2 regions of the Agathobacter sp. genome follow, and region 2 is predicted to be linked to the other one. Evidence: predicted binding sites of a transcription regulator. Region 2 holds the regulator's gene; the other holds the start of a gene.
What was found. The regulator NrdR, encoded in region 2, represses ribonucleotide reductase genes. The targets are predictions, from matches to a motif close to CACAANATNTTGTG.
Positions count from the first base shown of each region.

Region 1: nrdD (anaerobic ribonucleoside-triphosphate reductase) is a predicted target of NrdR. The motif match lies at 6,327-6,340, and genes of this name have one in related genera.

Region 1 covers NZ_CDRTEH010000009.1:28,680-36,505, reverse strand. The annotation lists gene ACW6PM_RS08810 (glycosyl hydrolase 53 family protein) at 1-3,330, opposite strand, end outside; gene nrdD (anaerobic ribonucleoside-triphosphate reductase) at 3,848-6,055, opposite strand; gene ACW6PM_RS08800 (MarR family winged helix-turn-helix transcriptional regulator) at 6,472-6,924, opposite strand; gene ACW6PM_RS08795 (ABC transporter ATP-binding protein) at 7,067-7,826, shown strand, end outside.
Region 2 covers NZ_CDRTEH010000012.1:34,838-42,663, forward strand. The annotation lists gene ACW6PM_RS09960 (homocysteine S-methyltransferase family protein) at 1-1,065, opposite strand, end outside; gene ACW6PM_RS09965 (Cof-type HAD-IIB family hydrolase) at 1,265-2,095, shown strand; gene ACW6PM_RS09970 (oligosaccharide flippase family protein) at 2,217-3,524, shown strand; gene efp (elongation factor P) at 3,584-4,141, opposite strand; gene rpiB (ribose 5-phosphate isomerase B) at 4,260-4,703, opposite strand; gene ACW6PM_RS09985 (YqeG family HAD IIIA-type phosphatase) at 4,745-5,251, opposite strand; gene ACW6PM_RS09990 (hypothetical protein) at 5,248-5,655, opposite strand; gene nrdR (transcriptional regulator NrdR) at 5,701-6,156, opposite strand; gene ACW6PM_RS10000 (YlmC/YmxH family sporulation protein) at 6,305-6,562, opposite strand; gene ychF (redox-regulated ATPase YchF) at 6,638-7,738, opposite strand.

The sequences.
Region 1 (7,826 bases), on a different contig from region 2:
AACCTTGTCTGCAAGCTGATGAAGCTGTGTGGTGCCATCTGTCAGATTAAGCTCATATATTGAAACATCCTTTACTCCTACAATTTTATCCTTTACTACATCTGCAACCTTTGCCACTTCCTTCTCATCAGTTACCTTCTTTGACTCGAATTTTACTGTATCCGGAAGGATTCCCTTAGTGTCCTTTACAGTTGTTTTGGTGTCGGATGTGCTTGATACAACCGCTCCCGGTGTAAGAGCCTTTGCAGGCTGTGTAGCCGGTGCTGTTGTTGGTGCTGTTGTGCTGCCTTTGTTGGCATCGTCCTTGTCTGCGCCATTATCCTTGTCAGTGGTGGTATCACCGCTACCTGCATTGTCCTTGTTGTTATCGTCAGTAGATGGGGTATCCGGCTTCTTATTTTCATCATCACCGGTATTACCATTGTCGGCATCACTCTTATCTGCTGACTTTGTCTGATATAAGTATAGGTCATCAACTGTTCCCCAGCCACCTTTTGCACTCACGATTCCGACAACAAGAGTAACCTCGGTTTCCTTTTCAAGCTTAAACGAAACACTTGGAGTCTTCCAGTTTTTCCAGCCTGTAAGTGTTACATTGTCCCCCTTTGCAATGACATTACCTTTGGAATCAACAACCTTAGCATAAAGCTGATCTCCGTCGAATCCCTGTCCTACATACTCGAAAGTATACTCTCCTGAATCAAGTGTAATTGCTTTCTTGTATGTAATTTCTGCCTCGGCTAAATCTGTACCGGCATTGTACCAGTGAGCACATGCTGCTCCTGACTTTTTATCATCCTTGGTAGAAGAAACTGAATCAACAATCTTGTTATTGGCTGTAAAATTATCAGCCTTTTCAAAGCCTGCATCATCTGCATCTGTAATAAGATTTTTCTGCTTTATAACTACTGTACATTTTGTTGTACCTGTTGTCTTATCTTTATAAGCACCACGCTCGATTTTTCTGCTGAATTTGACAGTTCCCTCTACAGTGTATGTTCCTGCCTTTGAAAAATCAATCCCCTCTGTATTCCAAACAACGTTCTCTTCAACTTTTTCGGTATTGTATGTCACATTGACTGTTTTTGGAAGCTCTATCTCTTTTCCTGCCTCTGCTGTGACATTTGCTGTTTCTATATCCTCAACTCCGATTTTGGTTACCTTTGCGCCTGTCTTTACGTAATTCCATACCTTAAGACCTGCTGTTGCTGTTCCATCCGGATAAAACATTGCCTGGTTGTCTACAGCGGAACCGCCATACCATTTTCCTGCATCCTTTGGATCATACTCACCGCCGTAGCTTGCTGCCCAGCCTGAGCCTTTTTCTTCCCATATCTTTTTATTTGCTTCATATCTAGCTGTTGCGTCTGTCTCTGAAAGACCTGTGGTATCTCCCACGGTAATCCATGCCGGCTCCCAGTAATATACACCGAGTCCGCCCGCCTCATTTACAGCATTGATGAGGTTTCTGATATATGTAGCCTGTCCCTGCACTGTGAAAGGCTCTGTAGCATCTGCCGAGTCATCATTATTTCCCTCACGGACAGTATTTCCATGACCATCTGAATCATCAAGCGTATATGCATAGCTTGTCTCTACAACCATTGCATCCTTGTTGTGCTTAGTCTGAACATAGCTTATTTCTTTCTTTAAATTGCTCAGTGTTCCATGCCAGTATGGATAATAGCTTGTTCCAAGAATATCATAATTTACATTATTTTTTTCAAGATTATCTGACCATTTAGTAAGTGTATTCTTCTGTGGACTTTCCACGTGGATCACAACCTTTACATCACTGTTGTAATCCTTAACACCTTTTGAGCCTGCGGAAAAGAGCTCGCACATGGCATCTGTTTTTGTTTCTCCTATAAAACCGCCTGTTGTCTCATTTCCAACCTGAACCATATCTACAACATCCTTTGATGCATCAATTGTGTTTAATGATTCATTGATAAACTTTTCTACAGCTACGGCTTTCTCATCAACTGTATAGCCCTTCCATGCCTTAGGCACCATCTGTTTACTCGGATCTGTCCAGAAATCTGAGCAATGGAAATCCACAAGCATTTTTATTCCGGCACTGCGGCATGCATCAGCAATTTTCTTTGCGGTTGCCACATCGTTATTTCCACCGCCATATCCATTTCCGTTTGAATCATATGGATCATTCCATACTCTGACACGGATATGGTTTATGCCGTTTTCTGCCAGGAATTTGCAGAAAGCTGTCACATTGTTGATTTCTTTTCCGCTATAATCCTTGTATACAACACCACTGTTGAACTCTGTTATAACAGATGAAATGTCCATTCCCATTATGAAATCAGAGGACAAATCCTTTACCTTTGCAACAACAATATCGTCATTATCTACTGCAGTATCGATTTCAGGCGCCTTTGATGTAATGGTTGTACATGCAGAACCAAGCTCCTTGCCATCAGCATCTTTAAGCTGGGCTACAACATAATACTTGCCGGCTGACTTTGTAGTGTAAGCTGCCTTAAGAGTTTTTCCGGAATCTTTATCGTTTTCTAATGTTCCGTCCCTCAATCCATCTGTGTGGTCGTTCCATGTGTCAACCCACCACCATAAATTTACTCCCTCAGGAAGTTCACTTACTTCTTTTCCATCATATGTAATCTTAGCTTCAAGATTGACTGTATCACCATTTTCTACTGATACTTCTGTCTGGTTTACTGAGATTGTGTAGCCTTTCTGGTTTTCTTCTGAAGAGTCAGTATCATCCGATTTTGTTTCATTAAGCTTTTGAAGCTTGATATTGTCAATATCGCCCCAATAGCCATTCGTAACCTCTCCTCCAATACATATATCAACATCTTGTACAGCTTCAATTGTAAATTCATCAGTCGTAACTGTTTCCCAATTATCCCAGTCTGTTGTAGCCGGAAGTTCTTTAGCCTGTTCCAAATATTTCACATACAGACCTGATTTAACATCTTTTTGTCCATCCTGATCAATTGAAATCCTATAGGTTCCCGGCTCAACGTTCTTGATTGTTTGAGATAACGAATTGTCCCCAGTTATGTTATTTATCTTTGTAAACTGAGTTGTATTATTTTTCGCATACTGATCTTTTGTAACAAAAAGTCCACTTCCCGTTGACTTAGTCCAACCTGTTATACTTCCATCCTCATTTATAGACGACTCAAAATCTCCATTCACCACATACTCTGTGTCTACCCACTTTGCGGTTTCCTCTGCTGCCTTAACCTGCTCTGTGCCCAAATCCGCCACAGCGCTCTGGCTTAGAAGCATTGCAAACACCAGTCCGGCACTTGTTATAGATGCCATTTTTCTCTTCCTGCTCATATTTTCCTCCTTGTTTTTATGCAGTGATAAATGACTATCGAATTTGTAAATATTAAAGCCATTAAGCCACTGACATGCACATTCACAAATTGCATGTCACACATGATTTCATCTGTTTCATGCGCAACAGCGCAATCGGTTGCAATAACTATATTTACAGTTTATACATTAATCGTTTACGTTTCAATAGACATAAACGCCAACTTATTCCTGCGATATTTGGCAAAAATACATTAATTTAATATTTGTAAATATGGGAAAATATACAAAGATTAGTATGTTCAAACGGTTATTCAAGAAATGATATTCACATTGATTTTGTGGAAATTTCACAATAATTTTTACGCGTTTAGAAGTATAATAATTTTTTATGCAAGCTAAATATATTAATATGCATCAGAATTTTCATTTTTTGCATGGGCAATTTGTCAGAGTCCACGGTACTATATAAAAAAGCCGTACCGCAACTTATGAACTATTTTCAAAAGCTGCCATACGGCATATTTTTATTTTACCTCTACAGATGAAGCACTCTCTCTTTAATCTCCTGGGTCCTTCCCTGATTCCAGAACTGTGTGCCGATATATCCGCATGTACGGCGGGCTACACTCATCTTATTCTGGTCACGGTTGCCACAGTGCGGGCACTCCCAGATGAGCTTTCCTGAGCCCTCTTCCTCCACGATTTTGATTTCTCCGTCGTAGCCGCATACCTGGCAATAATCGCTCTTTGTATTCAGCTCTGCGTACATGATATTGTCGTAGATGTACTGCATAACTGAAAGCACTGCAGGGATATTGTCCTGCATGTTTGGTACCTCAACGTAGCTGATAGCACCACCCGGAGACAGCTTCTGGAACTGTGACTCAAACTTGAGCTTGTCAAATGCATTGATCTGCTCTGTTACGTGCACATGATAGCTGTTTGTGATGTAGTTCTTGTCGGTAACACCCTCGATGATACCAAAGCGCTTCTGTAAGCACTTTGCAAACTTGTAGGTGGTAGACTCAAGCGGTGTGCCATATATACTGAAATCGATGTTTGACTCCTTTTTCCACTGCTCACATGCATCGTTTAAGCGCTGCATTACCTTAAGCGCAAACGGTGTGCCCTCTTTTGGCTCTGTGTGTGATACATCCTTCATGTAGCGCACACACTCACACAGTCCCGCATAGCCGAGTGAGATTGTTGAGTATCCGTTGAATAATAACGGGTCTATAACCTCTCCCTTTTTCAGGCGTGCAAGCGCTCCGTTCTGCCAGAGAATCGGTGCCACATCGGATTTGGTACCAAGAAGCCTCTTATGTCTGCACATAAGCGCTCTGTGACAGAGCTCAAGTCTCTCATCAAGAATCTTCCAGAATTTTTCCTCATTCTTTTCTGATGAGCATGCCACATCAACTAGATTTAATGTGACTACACCCTGGTTGAAACGTCCATAGTATTTACGCTTGTTTGGATCAAAGTTCTTTGCTTTTGCCACATTGCCCGCTGTCTGTGAGCATCTGTCCACTGTGAGGAAGGAACGGCAGCCCATGCATGTATACACATCTCCGTCCTTAAGCTCCTTCATGACCTTCTCTGAAATATAGTCAGGCACCATTCTCTTTGCAGAGCACTGTGCGGCAAGCACTGTGAGATCCCAGTACTTTGAATCCTCTGTGATATTGTCATCCTCAAGCACATATATGAGCTTCGGGAATGCCGGTGTGATATATACACCCTTTTCGTTCTTTACGCCCTTTATCCTCTGGTGCAGCATCTCCTCAATGATTGCAGCAAGATCTGCCTTTGTCTGAGGGTCTGATACCTCATTCAGGTACATGAATACTGTGATAAACGGTGCCTGTCCGTTTGTAGTCATGAGTGTGATGACCTGATACTGAATCATCTGCACACCGCGGTTGATTTCTTCCTTGACACGAAGCTCTGCGACCTCGTTGATTTTTTCCTCATCCAAATCAAGTCCAACGCTCTCGAACTCCTTTAGTACCTGCTTTCTGAACTTCTCACGGCTGACCTGTACAAATGGTGCCAGATGTGCAAGCGAGATACTCTGTCCACCATACTGTGAGCTGGCAATCTGTGCGATAGCCTGGGTAGCAATGTTGCAGGCTGTAGAAAAGCTCTTTGGTGTATCAATCATAGTCTCACTGATTACCGTGCCGTTCTGAAGCATGTCCTCAAGGTTTACCAGACAGCAGTTGTGCATATGCTGTGCAAAATAATCCGCATCATGGAAATGGATAAGTCCCTTCTCATGTGCCTCAACTATATCCTCCGGAAGCAGGAAACGGCGTGTGATATCCTTGCTCACCTCACCTGCCATGTAGTCACGCTGTACACTGTTTACAGTAGGATTCTTGTTGGAATTCTCCTGCTTTACCTCCTCGTTATTGCACTCAAGAAGGCTAAGAATCTGCTGGTCCGTAGAGTTTGACTTACGCACGATTGCTCTCTTGTATCTGTAAGTGATGTAGTTTCTTGCTACGGTAAAGGCACGCTTGTTCATAAGCTGGTTCTCTACCATATCCTGTATCTCCTCAACGCTTGGAGAACGCTTCATGTTCTCACATGCAGTCTCCACATTGCTTGCTATTTCCTCAATCTGATCAGCAGTAAGCTTCTCATAGTCCAGCACCGAATCGTTTGCCTTTCTAATGGCAGCTACAATTTTAGCTGCATCAAATATGTCCTCACTGCCGCTTCGCTTGATGATTTTCATGTAAATTTCTCCTCTCTGTATATTATATGCCATAAAATCTGTCATCCTATATATAGTGCTGCCACTTAACCCGCATACTATATATATGTATTTTATCATGTGTAATGGCACAAAATATGCAGCTATAAATGAGATGTAATCATTAATTAATGTCACAGCCCGTCAATGTAAAGCAGGCGTTTCATCAAACAATTACGATATAGCTACATATAAAATGCCATATTATTTAATACAAATCTGTGCATCTGTCTTTTGATGACAATCTAAATTATACAAGATATTGTTGCTATGTCAATACGCTCAACAATATTTTGTAGCATTTTGGCTTATTGCACAAAAAAAGCCACAATATTTATGCTACTTTTTCAACTCTATAGTCATTTTGTTCCCGGTAGTTTCGAATAGTTACTCACCGGTTACATGTTGAGCTCTTCCATATTGTCAATCACCCTGTCCAAAAAACCAAGCATCGTGTCAAACTCTTCCTTAGAAAAGCCTTTGTGCATGGCTTCCTCTATTACCCTTATATTTTCTCTCACCCTGTTTTCGTGGTCAAGCGCTTTTTGCGTCAGCTCAATCCTCTTAAGTCTGGCATCATTTTCCATAGGTGTGCGCACGATATAGCCGTTTTTTTCAAGACTTTTAAGCATATTGGTCACGGTTGCCCCCGACAGGTGAAACTTAGCCTCGATATCCTTTTGAAATATATTTTGGCCCGGATTGTCCATAATATATCCAATCATCATGCCCTGGCTTCGCGGTATACATTCGGTTTTGCTGCACCTTTTTCTGTCAAAATATCTGTCTATGCTCCTGCTGATACGCCCTATCTTGTGTCCTAAATATTTATCCGGTGTAAACTCCTTCATAACTGAAATCCTTTCATAAATTTTTCTTGACAATAAAAAATGTATATCTATAATATAGTTAGCACACTAACTAATTAAATGCAAGCATTTTTTTTTAGTCTGTTTTAATCAAATTAAAATATAATAAGAAAGGACAAAACATATGTTAAAAACATTAGGTGCCCAAATAAAGGAATACAAATGGGCTTCAATTGCGACACCTGTTTTCATGCTGCTTGAGGTGGCTGTGGATACCATAATCCCCCTTCTAATGGCATCAATCATAGACAATGGTGTCAATAAGGGCGACACAAGGCATATCTATATCATGGGTGTGTGGATGATTGTCGCAGCACTGTTTGGTCTTTTGACAGGATGTCTCGGTGCAAAATATGGTGCAAAGGCCGCCATGGGCTTTGGAAAGAATCTGCGTGCTGCAATGTTTCGCAATATCCAGACCTTTTCCTTTGCAAATATCGACAGATTCTCATCTGCGAGCCTTGTCACACGTATGACAACCGATGTGACCAACATCCAGAATGCTTACATGATGATGCTTCGCATGGCTATGAGAGCCCCTGCATCCATAATATGTGCGATGGCTATGTCATTTTTCATCAGCCCTCGCCTTGCGACAATATACTTAATCGCCGTCATCGTGCTCGGAGCTTTGCTGCTTTTCATCAGTAAAGCAGCCATGAAATACTTTGACAGAGCCTTCAAGCGCTATGATGACCTGAATGAAAGCGTACAGGAAAATGTATCCGCTATCCGTGTTGTAAAGGCATACGTCCGTGAGGATTATGAGAAGAAACGTTTTTCAAAGGCAGCAGAAAATATTTACGATGTATTTGTGAAGGCTGAGAGCCTTGTGGTATACAACTCTCCGCTCATGCAGTTTACAGTGTATGCCTGCATCCTGC
Region 2 (7,826 bases):
TGTCTCCTGCTCCATAGCCATCTGGCGCACCAGGTCAAGCTTTCCCTCACGAAGCTGTGCCTGCAGCTTTTTCTTGCCTGTAGGGTTGATTCTCTCTCCGACCACGGTAAAGTTGCCATCCAAGTCAATCTCTACATTCTTTCGTTCGGACGCAAGCACCCTTCTATGATGCTCAAGAGGCTTATGGACAGGCATTGTCTTTACAGCATCGGTAAGAGCACGTATATGCTCCGGTGTGGTACCACAGCAGCCTCCGACAATGGATGCACCGGCCTTCACGAGCCCTGTCATCGCATCCGCAAACATATCCGGAGTCATCTTGTATACCGTTTTACCGTCCTCAAGCTCAGGAAGCCCTGCATTTGGCTTGGCAATAAGAGGCACTGTAGAGTACTCTGCCATTTTCTCAACAAGCGCTATCATCTCAGCCGGTCCCGTCGAGCAGTTCACACCGATAGCATCCACCCCAAGTGACTGTAGCACAACAACAGCAGTCTCAGGTGGTGTGCCAAAAAGCGTTCTGCCATCCTCGTTGTAGGTGAGTGTCACCATAATAGGAAGGTCGCTGACCTCTTTTATCGCAAGCACTGCCGCTCTGCACTCCTGAAGGCTCATCATTGTCTCAACCACGAAAACATCTGCGCCTGCCGCATCAAGAATCCTCGCCTGCTCCTTGTACACCTCCAAAAGCTCCTCAAACATCAGGTCTCCGAGAGGGAAAAGCTGTCTGCCTGTCATCGTCATATCTGCTGCTACCAGTGCCCTGTCACCGACAGCCTGCTTTGACAGACCAACAAGAGTGGTATTTATCTCATTGATCTTCTCCTGCAAGCCATATTCTAAAAGCTTAATCCTGTTTCCTGTAAAGGTAGGTGCATAAACGATATTTGTTCCGCTGTCGACATAGGCCCTCTGCAGATCAAGAATCACCTGCGGATGCTCCATCACCCATTCCTCCGGACACACACCTACAGGCATGCCCGCCGCCATCAGGTTTGTACCGGTTGCGCCATCCAGGATAACTATGTTTTCTCTGATATATTTTCTGAATTCTTCTCTTGTCATTTCGTTTCCTTTTCCGTTTCAGCTGTTATTCACTCCACAGTGTAAAATATTTCAAAGCAAAAGCTATGTGCTCTTCATCCTTGAAATTTGTGAAAATTTATATTATCATTGTAACCGATTTTAAAACACAAAAATCAATAGTCTATTCACCATAATATACTAAAACACTATATTTTTCAAACAAAAGAAAGGATTTCTTATGAAACTTATCGCTTTAGATCTCGACGGAACACTTTTCAACAACCAAAGTCAGATATCAGAGGAAAATATAAAAGCTATAAAAGAGGCAACTGCCGCAGGAATAAATGTGGTCATCTCCACAGGCCGTCCATTCGGCGGACTGCCGTTTTATGCAATTAAGGGCACCGGCATCCGCTACGCTATCACTGCAAACGGAAGTGCAATCTACGAGATTGACACCAAAAAATGTCTTTACGAAAACTGCCTTTCTGATGAGACAGCATTTTCAATAATTGATTACCTGATGACAAAGCGCGTTCATATGGACGCCTTCATAAACGGCTGTGGCTATTCTCCGTACAAGTGTCTCGAGGATGCAAAGGAGCTCAAAATGCCTCCTTCTATAAAGGAATACATCATGACAACCAGAAAGCGTGTGAACGATATCACTGAAATGATGCGCGAAAACAATTATCATATGCAGAAAATGACCATCAATTTCCCAAAGGATAAAAATGATAACTTCTACTGCCGCGACGAGGTATTTGAGCATCTGAAAAAAATCCCTGAAATCACGCTTGTAAGCGGCGGCTACGGCAATCTGGAATTTACAAAAGCAGGCGTAGACAAGGGTGTGGCGCTTCATAAGCTGGCACAAATCCTGGGTATCGCAGCTGATGAAACAATGGCTGTCGGTGACACCGAAAACGACATGGCTATTGTAAAAGCCGCACACATCGGCGTGGCCATGGGAAATGCAACCGATGAGCTTAAGGCACAGGCTGATTACGTCACCGACACAAACGAAAACGACGGCGTAGCCAAAGCTATCCGCCACTTTATGAGTTAATCTCACAAATATAAGATAACGTAGCGCAGAATAGCTGTTTAACACACAATAAAATAATCACCTGTCATATATATGCAAAGAAGCACATATACTTCTAAGACAACATATGACAGGTGATTTTTTGATTGTAAAAAAATATTTATCCAATCCACTTGTGACCGGAACTATTTTTCTGACACTTGCCAGTACAACCAGTCGGTTTATGGGATTTTTCTTTCGCATATTTCTAAATAACGTCATGGGCTCAACAGGTCTTGGACTCTATCAGCTTGTGATTCCACTCATGTCCGTATGCATGTCACTCTGCTGTAACGGCTTTCAGACCGCCACATCAAAGCTTGTTGCAGAAAAGCCTCAAAACAGGCAGACTATACTCCTATGCGCAATAATTATGTCAGCCGTCATCGCACTTTTACTCACAATTATTATGTATTCCAATGCCAACTACATAAGCCTTTATATTTTAAGCGAGCCACGCTGTAGTGCGCTTGTCAGGGCGCTGTCCTTTTCCATACTGCCTGCAGCCATCCATTCCTGCATAAACGGATACTATTACGGCCTAAAAAAAGCTGCCGTTCCCGCTGCCACACAATTAATTGAGCAGACCGCGCGCATCGGCACCTGCTATCTGATATATTCAATACTGTCAGACGGCAGCAGTGGCTTTAAGCCTGTATACTCGATATTCGGCATCGTGGCAGGCGAGGCGTGCGCAACCGTCTTTTCCGTTATCACTGTAAAAAAAGATTTTTCATGCTTTAAATTATCAGTCAAAAGCCTGAAAACAACAGCCTTTGGCATGGCTGCACTTTTCGTTCCCTTATCACTAAACTACATACTGGTAAGCTTTTCATCATCTGTCGAAAATGTGCTTATCCCAAGAACTCTTAAGCTCTACGGACTCTCACCGGCATCAGCCCTTGACCTATTCGGAACCATTTCCGGACTCACCCTGCCTGTGCTTTTATTTCCCGGTGTGCTTTGCAGCTGTGCCTGCGTGATGCTTCTACCATCTGTTTCTGAAGCAAATGCCGCCGGAAAGGATACAAAAATCACAAAAGCCATAAACTCCTGCGCATTATTCGGGCTGTGCTTTGGACTTATATTTACATGCACATTCTATATGCTGTCAGATTTTATAGGGGATTTTCTTTTTTCATCGAAGCTGTGCGGATATTTCCTCAGAAGGCTGTGTTTTCTGTGCCCGCTGATGCACATAAGTGGAATGCTTAGCAGCATACTGCACGGTCTGGGCAAAGCGAAGCAGGTGCTTTTTGTCAATCTGCTCACCTGTGCGATAAGAATACTGATGATTGTTCTTCTCATCCCCCGCTATGGGATAGACGCATATCTGTGGGCTATGCTTGTGTCGCATGTGTTTATGGCTCTTGCTGTCGGGATTCTCACCTGCCACACAACACACAAATAAAAAAAGCCTGCGCATACTCCAAGCATACCGGAATATGTGCAGACTCATAAAACTACAGATTATACACGTGAAAGGTACTCACCTGTTCTTGTATCAATCTTGATAACATCGTCTGTCTCAACAAAAAGTGGTACATAAACTGTAGCACCTGTCTCAACTGTAGCAGGCTTTGTAGCGCCTGTTGCTGTATCACCCTTGAAGCCAGGCTCTGTCTCTGTAACAGTAAGCTCAACGAAAAGTGGTGGCTCAACTGCAAATACATTGCCCTTGTGTGAGCAAACCTTACACATCTCATTCTCTTTTACAAACTTGAGAGCATCGCCAACCTCATCCTTTGGTAAGTCAATCTGGTCATATGTCTCAACATCCATGAAATGATAGAAATCATCATCTGCATAAAGATACTGCATATCCTTACGGTCAATGTGTGCTGTAGGGCATTTCTCTGTTGGACGGAATGTCTTCTCAACAACACCACCACTGATGATATTCTTTAACTTTGTACGTACAAATGCTGCACCTTTTCCTGGTTTAACATGCTGAAATTCGATAATCTGATAGATGTTTCCCTCGAACTCGATAGTAACACCGTTTCTGAAATCTCCTGCTGAAATCATTAGTTACTTCCTCCTTAAATCGTGCGAGCCTAAGCTCTCTCATTCGTCCATTTTACAATAAAAAGCAATACATTTCAAGTATTTATTTTCTATTGTATGAATTTGTATTGGTTTTATATTAGTTTCTTGCCTCGATATCTGATATCATGGCTACTCTCTTGGCATGTCTGCCACCCTCAAACTCGGCTGTCAGATAAGCCTTTACGATGTCCTTTGCAAGCTCAACACCCACAATTCTCTCACCAAAGGCTATGATGTTGGCATTGTTATGCTGTTTTACAAGGCGTGCTGTGGCTGTGTCTGAGCAAACTGCCGCGCGGATTCCGTTGACCTTGTTGGCCGCGATTGAGATACCCACACCTGTACCGCATATCAGTATTCCGCAGTCAAACTCGCCCGATGCCACTGCATTAGCCACCTTCTCACCATACTCCGGGTAATTGCAGCTCTCACTTGAATCTGTACCGAAGTTTGTCACCTCGTGACCCATGCTCTCAACGTACTCCATTATTGTCTTTTTAAGCTCAACTGCTGCGTGATCGTTTCCGATTGCAATCTTCATAATATATCTGCCTCCAAAATATTTATATTAATAGTTAAAAATTATTTATTTACTTTCTTCAAATGCCGCTTATAGCAAGCAATTACAGGCTTTTCAATAAAGCGCTTAAGCACAATCTGTATCTCCTCATGCGGGTCAATAGGTGCTACAAGTATCGACCTGATGCCGGTAAGATTGGCTCCGATGATATCCGTAAATATCTGATCTCCCACAAACAGAGTGTTTTTCGTATCTGTGCCAAGCCTCTCCATCGCAGCACGATAGCCTGATGGCTTGGGCTTTCCCGCCTTGTAGATATACTTTATTCCAACCTGCTTCGCAAAGCTCTTCACACGCGGCTCCTTATTGTTTGAAAGCACCAGGCACGAAAATCCAAGCTCCTTAAGGTGCCCAAACAAAGCAATCGCCCGCTCATCAGCAGGCGAACCATGAGTCACAAGGGTGTTGTCGATATCAAAAATGACACCCCTGTAGCCCTCCTTATATAATTTATCAAAATCTATGCTGTATGTCGAGTCAATGTACTCTCCCGGGTATAAAAAACTCATAGTATAAAATTCTCTGTCTCCCTGTTAATCTGTTCATTCAAGGCTGCCTGCTGCATAACCATACCATCCGCACTGCCGACAAAATGCTGATACTGCTGCAATACCTTATCCTTGTCTAAATCGGATACAGCCTTTGTGACATCAAGTGAGCTGATATCACTGTCAGCACCCTTAAGCTCATAGCTCGCATTGGAATCATATGTATTTGCATAATCAAGCGAGGTAAAGCTCTGCCTTGCCCTTGCAGCCTCATAATCAGCTGTATCATCAGTAGCAGAAGCCTGTGAAGCTGTGTCATCCACTGCCTGCTTCGACCTCATAATCTGGCTGTTTCTAAGCTCGTTTAACCTTATGGAATTGTATGAATAAAAGCCTTCGCTCGGGCGAATACCGGAAATGTTCATACGCACCTTCCTATCCTGTTCTAAATAAATCCTGCTGCCTAAACACTATTTGGTGTCAAGCATCTTTTTAAGCTCTGTCATAAAGGTGTTGACATCCTTAAACTCTCTGTAAACTGATGCAAACCTCACATATGCTACCGCATCAAGGTCCTTTAATCTGTCCATAATAAGCTCTCCGATGAGTGATGTGGAGATTTCCTTTTCCTCTCTGGCAAAGATTTCTATCTCAACCTCATCTACAAGCTTCGAGATTGTATCTGCTGAAATTGGTCTCTTGTGACATGCAAGAAGCACGCCCTTTTCAATCTTGGAGCGGTCATACTGCTCTCTGTTATTGTCCTTTTTTATAACGATGAGGGGAATCGTCTCCACCTTCTCATATGTAGTGAAACGCTTGCCACAATCATCGCACAGCCTTCTGCGCCTGATAGAACTGTTGTCATCAGCCGGTCTTGAGTCTATTACTCTTGTGTTGTCACTACTGCAAAATGGACACTTCATGCTGTACCCTCCGTAGATATCTTATAATATGAATGGCAAAAATATCTTTCTGTATTTAAAAAGACCTATACACAGTTTAGTATATCTATACTAATTTTTGTTGTCAATATGTTTTGTACTGATTTTGACTTTTTTAGCACTTTTTTAATCACAACAGCTTACGCCTCATATCAGACTCACATATATTTACTAATATTATATCGGGTCCTATCTTCACAATCTTAACCCATGGAATACAATATTCGTAATCCCTGCAAAATATTCCCATATATTTTCCCGGTCCCGGCACGATAATCGCACAGATTTTGCCACAGACCGGGTCAAACTCCAAATCCCGCACGTGTCCGATGAACCTGCCCTCCTCCACGCTCACAACCTCTTTTTCGCATAAATCCAGAAAACGCATAAAACAGACCTCCCTTGGTCTATCTTATGCGTTTCTTTTTGATTTTGTGCTTATAAAAGCGTTTTATTAATAAAATTATACATTAAATCTGAAAAGGATTACATCTCCGTCCTTAACAACGTACTCTTTTCCTTCCATGCCTACGATACCCTTTTCTCTTGCGGCTGCAAGGCTTCCGTTGTCGAGAAGATCCTGATAGTTGACTACCTCTGCCTTGATGAAGCCACGCTCGAAGTCAGTATGTATCTTGCCGGCTGCCTGTGGCGCCTTTGTGCCCTTCTTTATGGTCCATGCACGGCACTCATCCTCTCCTGCTGTGAGGAAGGAAATCAGTCCGAGAAGTGAATAGCTGGCTGCTACAAGCTTATCAAGACCGCTTGACTCTACACCTAAATCCTCAAGGTACTCCTTCTTTTCGTCCTCATCGAGATCTGCAAGCTCCTGCTCTATCTGTGCACAGATAACAAATACCTCTGCGCCCTCTTCCTTTGCCATCTCTCTTACCTTTGCAACGTGTGGATTGTTTGCGCCGTCATCTGCGAGGTCGTCCTCTGATACGTTTGCAGCATAGATGGTAGGCTTTGCTGTAAGGAGATTATAGCCCTTGAACCAAAGCTGAGCATCCTCATCATCAGGCACCTCAAAGGTTCTGGCCATCTTTCCGTCCTCAAGATGAGCCTTTACTGCCTCGACAAGCTCAAGCTCCTTTGCAAGTGTCTTGTCCATTCTTGCCTGCTTTGCAATCTTTGCAATTCTTCTGTCGAGAATCTCAACATCCGAGAAAATAAGCTCAAGATTGATTGTCTCGATATCTCTTGCAGGGTCTACAGAGCCATCTACATGGATGATGTTTGTGTCCTCAAAGCAGCGCACTACGTGCACAATTGCATCTACCTCACGGATATTTGCAAGGAACTGGTTTCCAAGTCCCTCACCCTTGCTGGCTCCCTTTACGAGACCTGCGATATCAACAAATTCGATTGTTGCAGGTGTAACCTTCTTTGTGTGATAGAGCTCTCCGAGCTTTACGATTCTCTCGTCAGGCACTGAAACGATACCTACGTTTGGGTCGATTGTGGCAAAAGGATAGTTTGCTGAAAGCGCTCCTGCCTTTGTGAGTGAGTTGAATAATGTAGACTTTCCGACGTTCGGAAGTCCGACGATTCCGAGTTTCATGGTATATATATCTCCTTTAAATTGATTTTCGTATGTATTTTGTGTCAATTGGTTGTTGATACAAGTATATAGTGTATCACACTAAGGA